Regions from separate parts of the Paenibacillus sp. EB106-04-04-XG159 genome, predicted to be linked through region 1. Evidence: predicted binding sites of a transcription regulator. Region 1 holds the regulator's gene; the other holds the start of a gene.
The links. The regulator Rex, encoded in region 1, represses fermentation and respiration genes when NADH is low (regulators of the CRP and FNR family bind a similar motif). The targets are predictions, from matches to a motif close to TTGTGAAATATTTCACAA.

Region 1 (4,374 bases):
CGATTGATTCAACGTGTATTGATGCAAGTCGTTCAGAAACAACCGCGCTTCCTCAGCAGTCCATACCTCTCTCTCATTCGACTCAATCTGATCGAGCAATCGCTTCGCGATCTGCATCAATTCACTCAATTCAATCGTGCCTGAAGTACCCTTAACCGTATGTAAGAAGTGATACAATTCATCTGAACGTATTATATCTGTACGATTGAACCAAGTATTTAACTGTTGCTCAAGGCTCAACATGAATTGAGTCTGATACTTATTCATCTTCTACCCCCTAGCACTTGAAATTCATTCCCATGATGTTCTCTGCATAGTAAAAGCGCAAAGGAATAACAATACCTTTGCGCCTACATTCACTGATTTGGCATCGAATAGATATCTCCGGTCGGTGTCCCGTCAGCGAAGCGGAAGAAGTGATAATAATATCGTAGTTCGCCAGTCTCATCCTTACGTCTGACTAATGCCTGCCACACATATTCATTATCTTTAATACCCGGTATGATGTGTTTAATGCTGACTCCCGGATACTGCTGTAATAAATACTGCTCAATATCCTTCTTAGAGACGCCATCAGAGGCAGCCTTAACAGATACTTGCTCGGTAGTAAGGTCAACCCAAGCCATCTGGGTGACACCTGCTTCGTCTACACCTGTGACGACATAACACACACTATCCCATATCGACTTCTCTACTCCGCTTACGGAAGCCCAAGCGACTGTTTTTTGAGATTCAGCAACAGCTTTTGCTTCAAGCGAATTTTCATCTGCGCGAACATAATTTACATACCACACGCTCAAAATAGCGAGCAGGAGCATCACTACGAGCGCAGCCAGAACGACAATCCGCACTCGGCTATAGCGCTTCCTTGGTCTGCTTCTAGATAACATTCACATATCCTCCACTTAACGAGACAGCAAGCCTTCGAAACAGCGTGCTGCTTCGCGGCGTACCCGTTCTTCATCAAGGGTCAAGCAGGCTCCATTATTGACTACTTGCTTGCCATCAACCCATACATGCTTAACATCCTTGCCGGAAGCCGAGTATACCATGTGGGATACTAGGTCCGTATGCGGCAGGAGATGCGGTTGATCAATATCGACAGCGATGAAATCCGCCTTCATTCCAGGAGCGAGCAAGCCGACATCCTGAAGCTGGATCGTTTGGGCGCCATTAATAGTCGCAATTCGCATTGCTTCCGCAGCGGGTACCGCTGTTGGATCGCCAGATACTCCCTTATGGATAAATGCAGCCAAACGCATCTCTTGGAACATATCTAGATTGTTATTGCTAGCTGCTCCATCTGTTCCCAGGGATACGTTCACGCCTGCTCGGAGCAGGTCAGTAACTCGAGCTACTCCGCTTGCCAGCTTCAGGTTGCTGGCAGGGTTATGAGATACGCCGACCTTATGTTTAGCCAATATTTCGATTTCTTCGTCTGTGAGATGAACGCCATGAGCTATATACGACGGTCTGCTGAAGAAACCCAACTTCTCCAGATGCGCGACAGGACGCAATCCGTACTCCTGCACATTTTGTTCAACCTCTGCTCTAGTTTCAGACATATGTGTATGAAGCATCATATCCAGATCATGAGCGGCTTGCACGAATTTCTCAATGAAAGCGGGAGGACAAGTATACGGTGCATGTGGAGCAAGCATGGTCGTAATTCGACCTTCCGCACGTCCGTTCCAATCTTTCGCAAAGCGCACAGCCTCTTCCAGCTTCATCTGCTGCACTTCTTCGCTGCATAGACCGATGGCACCGCGCATTAATCCCGCGCGAATACCTGCTTGCTCAACAACCTTCCCGACCTCATCCATATGGTCGTACATATCTACGAACGTAGTGGTGCCGCTCTTCAGCATTTCCAGCACAGCGAGAGCAGAGCCCCAATACACATCTTCGTCAGTAAACTTAGCCTCCATTGGCCACATTTTTTGCTGAAGCCATTGTTGAAGCACCATATCATCGCCGTAACCGCGCAATAATGTCATTGCAGCATGTCCATGGGTATTGACTAAACCCGGCATAAAGAACAGACCGCTGCCATCAAACAACTCCGAATCTTCCTTATAATGATCCGGCAGCGTTTCACCGAGGTAGACAATCTTTCCGTTCTCTACAACCATGTATCCATCAATAGTGCTCGATTCTGCATCCGGATGGATCTGAGCAAAGCGTCCGTTATGGACGATGAACCTTTTAGGCATTCTCAATCGTTTCCTTTCCTTCTTCATCTTGCAAGTAATAAGCCAAGCTGAACAGATCCGTCGTGAAATCTGCAGTATGCACGCGAACATGCGGCGGTACCTTCAGAATAACAGGAGCAAAGTTCAAGATCGCTTCCACACCTGCTTCGACGAACTGATCCGCAACATTTTGGGCTTCCAGCGCAGGTACCGTAATAATACCTATCCGAATCCCCATATCCTTAACTGTATCGATCAACTGATCCATTGGCTGCACCATAAGATTATTCAATGCTGTTCCCATTTTATCTGGATGCGCATCGAATACAGCAACAATCTTCATATTATCTTGCAAGTACGTGGTATAGTTGCACAGCGCTTGACCGAGTTTACCAGCACCGACTAATCCCACGTGAATCTTGAGATCAAGCTTTAGGATATGTCTAATCTGCTCGATCAGATAAGACACATCATAACCAATACCTTTACGACCAAAGTCTCCAAAATAAGCGAGGTCCTTACGAATCTGGGCAGGATTCAGATCCAGCTTCTGACCTAAATCTTGAGATGATATTGTTAGAACTTCACGCTGTTTCAATTCCATGAGGTGCCGTAAATAGATCGGCAGACGTCTAACTACGGCTTCTGAAATCTTCATCGCTTTCATATCCTGTGATCCCCCTTCTACATAGCTGATTATCATCATAGTTTTGATTAATCTTGTAAAGCTCTTTCCTGCTCCTCCCTGAACCAATCACGGATCCGCGGCACTAAGTGCTCGGTAGTCATATGCTCCATCTTAGGACCAGGTAAAGAATATAAGAAATGTTTGCCATAACTCGTCTCGATTACACGGGTATCATAAATAATTACGATACCACGATCCCTAGAGGTTCGAACTAATCGTCCAAACCCTTGCTTAAAGCGAATAACGGCTTGTGGAATCGATAGCTTCCGGAACGGATTCTGATTCTGACGCTTTAAGCGTTCGGACTTCGCTTCAACAAGCGGATGATTAGGCGGCTGAAACGGAAGTCTAACAATCGCTAGACAAGTCAAAGCCTCACCAGGAATGTCCACCCCTTCCCAGAAGCTGCTAGTTCCTAACAGCACGGATGCAGGATGCTCCTGAAAACGGCGAGTCAGCTTGCTTCGATTGCCGCTGTCCATGCCTTGTCCCAATACTTGAACACCATGCGGCTGAAGCATCTCCTTCAGCGGTTCATACACTTCCTTCAACATGCGGTACGACGTAAACAGCACCAACATTCTACCCTTTGTCACAATGGCTACATCTGCAAGCGAATGAAGCAATTTATCGGTAAAGATCGGATCCACAGAGCCCTTAACCGTTGGAAAGTCTCGCGGAATGACAACTAGCGCTTGCTCGCGGTAATTGAACGGAGACGGAAGAATAACGGTATGCAATCTTCCGGTACTAGAAGCCTCCTTCAAACCGATCTGTTCCTCTAAATACTGAAATGACTTGTCGACAGATAATGTTGCCGAAGTCAGAATGACACTTTTCTTCGGTTCGAAGAAGTATCGATTTAGCGCTTCGCTGACATCAACTGGCACTGCGTACAGATGCATCGACTTATGCTTATACTGAGCATTGCCTTCCATCCAATACACAGAATCTGGATCAGTTGCTTTCATAAAGAGGCGGAAATCCTCGCGAATAATTGAGATCTCCTTGAATATCCCCGTAACATCTGTTATCACGGGCTGCAGCTCTTCGTCATCCGCATCTTTCCATTCCAATACAAGCTTTTCGCCCGTACGTACAATTTCACCTAGACGAACATATACATCTTCTTCAAGCTCAGCGATCCCCTGCCAATCCCGCGGTCGAGCGCCAGATTGCAGTCGGAGTACGGATTGTCCTGCTTCAGCTTGTCCCGGCTCTGGAGGCGGCATCAATTGATATAGGACATCATGAAGACGGTCCCAGACGTCTCGTACATCGACGAGCTGTGTAAGCAGCTTCTCAATGCCGTCAGCCCAGATCATTGCTTTCTCACTGCCTGACAGACGAAGCCGCGTTTGCAACAGCAGCAATAAGCCGTTCTTACTATCTTTCACCAAACGTGTCAGCGGGTGCATCAATGAAAAATATTGCAGATGTATGCCCAAATGCTTGCTCGCGGTTTCTTCAAAATGATGCCCTTCATCAATAACC
Region 2 (4,374 bases), on a different contig from region 1:
CGAAGTGACGCACAACTGGGAGATTCCAGCTTCCGCAGACGAAACGCTGCATCAGGAGCAGATCGATGTAGTCAGCTACCCGAACCGCAAGGCTCAGCGTTCTACGGAGATGGTACCTTTCCACATCGTGACTCGCTACACGCTTGATCGCGATGCGAAGCGCGTCGACGTATCCGTTACGATGAACAATCAATCCAAGGACCATCGCGTGCGCGCGCTGTTCCCAACTGGATTCCAAGCGGAAACGCATCTTGCGGACTCCATCTTCGAGGTGGCGCGCCGCAACAATATTCCTGAGAAGGAATGGGCTAACCCTAGCAATGACCAGCATCAGCACGCGTTTGTCAGCGCGAGCGACACTAAGCTGGGCTTGACGATCGCGAACAAAGGCCTGTTCGAATACGAATTGTCGCAGGATGAGAAGAACACGATCGCGGTTACTTTGCTTCGCTGCTCGGGTGAGCTTGGCGACTGGGGTTACTTCCCTACGCCAGAGGCGCAATGCATCGGCATTCAAACGGCGGAATATGCGATCATCCCTCACGAGGGCGATGTGATCACATCCGGCGCTTATGCAGAGGCATACGGCTATGCCGTGCCATTCCTTGTGCGTCAAACGGACGTGCACGAGGGCAAACTGCCGGCAGACCATGCCTTCATGCAATGGTCTGGCGATAGTGTAGCCTTCTCATCCGTCAAGATGGCGGAAGAGAGCGGCGACATGGTTGCGCGCTGGTACAACCTTGCGCATGAACCTCGCTCTCTGCGTGTCGAGCTGCCAGAAGCGGGAACCGGCTTCTATGCGAGCGACGTGCTGGAGCGTGAAGGCGAAGCGGTCGCTTCCGGCGACGCGAAGTCCGCGCATATCGAGCTCCGTGCTGCTGAGATCGTTACAGTGGGCATGAAGAAGTAAGATGGATAGTAGAAGAGCTGATTCGGGTTTAGACCTGAATCAGCTCTTTTTGTGCTGTATTGCATGGAACCGTAATGGATCTTCCGCACATAAATAAACCGCTGGAGCACGCAAGCCCCAGCGGTTTATGTCATTTATATGCCGATGATGGTCAATTCCTTCGGATAGGAAGTCAGCACGCGAACTCCTTGTTCGGTTACAACCACATCATCTTCGATGCGAACGCCGCCCTTGCCAGGCAGATATATGCCTGGTTCAATCGTAAACACGACACCAGGCTGCGTGAGCGCCTCGTTCTGCCCGTGTACAGAAGGATATTCATGCACATCGATACCAAGACCGTGACCAAGGCGATGTGTAAAATACTCTCCGTATCCCTTATCCACGATGACCTGACGCGCAACCTTATCCAGCGAGCCGAAGCTGACGCCTGGCTTAACGGCAGCGATCGCGGCTTCGTTAGCCGCTAGCACCGTGTTATAGATGTCCTTCATTTCAGCGCTCACTTCACCAATAGCGAAGGTGCGCGTAATATCGGACGCGTAGCCGTTAAGGTAAACGCCGAGATCGAACAACAGCAGGTCGCCTTCGCGAATAACGCGAGCGCCCGGTACGCCATGCGGCAATGCCGCGTTCTCGCCGGCAAGCACCATCGTATCGAAGGATGGTCCATCAGCGCCCTGCTTCTTCATCTCGTATTCGAGCTCCGCTACGACTTCTGCTTCTGTCATGCCGACGCGGACGCGGCGCACGACAGAGCCGAGTACGGATTCGACACAGTCCACAGCCGCTTGCATGCGATCCAATTCCACTTCCGACTTGATCACGCGCATCGCTTGCAAGACATCGCCGATATCCGCATAGCGCAGTGTGCCAAGCTCTGCCTGCATCGTCTCAAATCGGCTGACGGACAGATTCGCCTTCTCGACCCCTAACGTCTGCAGCCCAGCAGGGAGATGGCGCTTTAGGATCGCATAAGGGTTATCTGTATCGGTATGGGTCGCGATACGCTGTACAGACGATACAGCCGCTGCCTTATCGGCATCGAGGGCTGGCACGATCAGTACCGGCTCTTCGCCGCGTGCGAAGACTACACCTAGAAAACGCTCATGTGGATTGCACGCAAAGCCTGTCACGTAATACACATGCTTGGGATCCGTAATCAGAACAGCATCCCACTGTTCAGCTTCCATAGAGCGGGAAATATTGTCCCATATATGACTCATTGCTTAACACCCTTTCTAACTGAGAGCATGATCACGGCATCCGTTCAGCGGAGGTTGAGCAGAGATGCTCTACGCATACGCCAGTGAATGAAATCATGCTCGTAATATATGTTGAATGTACCACTTTTAACTATGAATTGCGACTAAGGAGCCTCGGAAAATGAAAAATGGAAAATGTTTCACGTTCCCCGTGGAACAATTGTCTGGAATACGCATAGCTGCGCTCGACATGTAAATGATTCCCTACCAATATCACTGTGCGAACGTCTCCATCTCTGCATGAGATTCAATTCACAAGACTGTAACAAATGAGCTGTTTTGTTTATTTTTCGTCACACTTTGAATTGTGAACGTGTGGCAGAATGGATATACACACCAGTCAGAATATAGAGATATCACGGCCTGGGCTGAAGCCGACCGCTGATTGGAATAATGATCTTATGGAGGGAAAGACGATGCTTACGATGGCGGGAAACCTAACTCATAGGGAAGAACAGACGGTTGAATGCTTGGAAGTTCGTAACGCCGCTTATCAACTACTGGTCGATTTTATTGGGGAAGAACCCACGCTGGAGAACATCGTGGCTTGGCGCAATCATTCGATATGGGGACAACTAAGCTCCATGTCCGAAGGAGCTCGAGAAGTATGCAAGCGATTACAAGAAGTGCCGCTGCTTGAATTGTACAACTTGCTCTCATCGATGCGAGTGGAATATGAACGACTATTTCAACCTGGCGGGGAGCTTCCGGTGACACCTTGCGAATCGATGTATCGCGCGCATGAGCAGATGCTGCCGAAGTCATACGCACAAGAAGTGCGTGAGGATTATGCAGACTTCAGTATTTATTTTAAGAAGATGCAAGGCGAGAGCGACGACCATATCGCGGTTGAATTGGAATTTATGACTGTTATTATCGGGAAGATGCACAACACACTAATGACTGAAGAGCGTTATGAGCGCTATATCAATGGACAGAGCCGGTTTATTCAAGATCATTTGCAGCATTGGGTCATTCGATTCGGGCAGGATCTAGAGCAATACTCTACGCATCCTCTATATAAGGCAATCGGTATGATGCTGCAGGATTTCATCGCGAAGGAAGCAGCTTGGGCAAGAGAAACAGCTCATTAATCATGTAAATCGCATATAAGCAGGGACGTTCATATCATATAACATTCCGATCAATATAAATCAAGAAGGCTGCTCCGCACAGGAGACAGCCTTTTTCGTCATGCAGCCATTATTTATTTAGGAGATAATTTTAAGCCCGATAACAGAAGCCAGGATGAGAGCAATGAAGAATACACGTTTCCATTCCTTTGGCTCATCAAAGGCGAACATTCCGAGAAGTGTACTTCCAACAGTGCCAATGCCTGTCCAGATCGCATATGCGGTTCCCATCGGAATCTGCCCCATCGCATATGACAACAGGGAGAAGCTTGTGATAAATGAAATGCTCAAAAATAAATACGATTGCCAATTATGATATAGCGTTACACGTTTTATAGCGAGTACGCCGAGCACTTCGCACAGTCCGGCGATGATTAGTGCGATCCAAGCCATCACGCTTCACCTTCCTTTGTATCCGGCGTTACCAGCTTCAATCCGATTACTCCTGTAGTCAACGTTGCGATAAGCAAGAGCTTTATAGGATCAACGGGTTCTCCGAAGATGAGCATTTCGGCTATTACCGTTCCTGCAGTTCCCAGTCCTGTGAAGACGGCATACACCGTGCCAATCGGCAATCGCGATGCTGCTTCAATTAGCAGTTTGAAGCTTAATACGATAGAGCCTATCGTAATTAGCCATCCCCACCATGAAGTGGAATACTTAAGCCCGCTTACCCAGAAGACCTCAATAACACCGGCCAGAACGACGAGCCACCATTCTTTTTTCATGTTGAAGTAACCTCCCTTAATCTAGATGTCTAAGCTTTGAGTGTCAGGCCTCTCCAGTAGATATGCCATGAGCGGTCCAGCTTGCGCTTGAATCGCTCTGCGTCGCCATATATCAATTCAACATACAGGCCATCTAACATGCACATAAATGCAGTGGCGGCTTGTTCAGGATGAACGGCAGCAATCTCGCCGCTGCGCAGCGCCAATATGATAATCGGAACAAGATCATGCTCGAGTTGATCCAAGAAAGCATTAACTCGTTCCAATACCTGCTTCTCCAGAGCAGTTGGCGGGAAGAAGGACATACGAATCATGAACTTAATCTCTGCCTGCTG

Region 2: the regulator Rex is predicted to act here: its motif matches at 2,419-2,436, upstream of AC3WTP_RS01475 (TorD/DmsD family molecular chaperone).

What each region holds. Positions count from the first base shown of each region.
Region 1 covers NZ_JBYTDY010000011.1:58,992-63,365, forward strand. Annotated here, with positions in the region: gene AC3WTP_RS14635 (diguanylate cyclase) at 1-267, opposite strand, end outside; gene AC3WTP_RS14640 (hypothetical protein) at 357-890, opposite strand; gene AC3WTP_RS14645 (amidohydrolase) at 906-2,213, opposite strand; gene AC3WTP_RS14650 (redox-sensing transcriptional repressor Rex) at 2,206-2,859, opposite strand; gene dinG (ATP-dependent DNA helicase DinG) at 2,907-4,374, opposite strand, start outside.
Region 2 covers NZ_JBYTDY010000001.1:329,160-333,533, forward strand. Annotated here, with positions in the region: gene AC3WTP_RS01465 (alpha-mannosidase) at 1-913, shown strand, start outside; gene AC3WTP_RS01470 (M24 family metallopeptidase) at 1,048-2,139, opposite strand; gene AC3WTP_RS01475 (TorD/DmsD family molecular chaperone) at 2,595-3,272, shown strand; gene AC3WTP_RS01480 (DMT family transporter) at 3,390-3,704, opposite strand; gene AC3WTP_RS01485 (DMT family transporter) at 3,704-4,039, opposite strand; gene AC3WTP_RS01490 (TetR/AcrR family transcriptional regulator) at 4,069-4,374, opposite strand, start outside.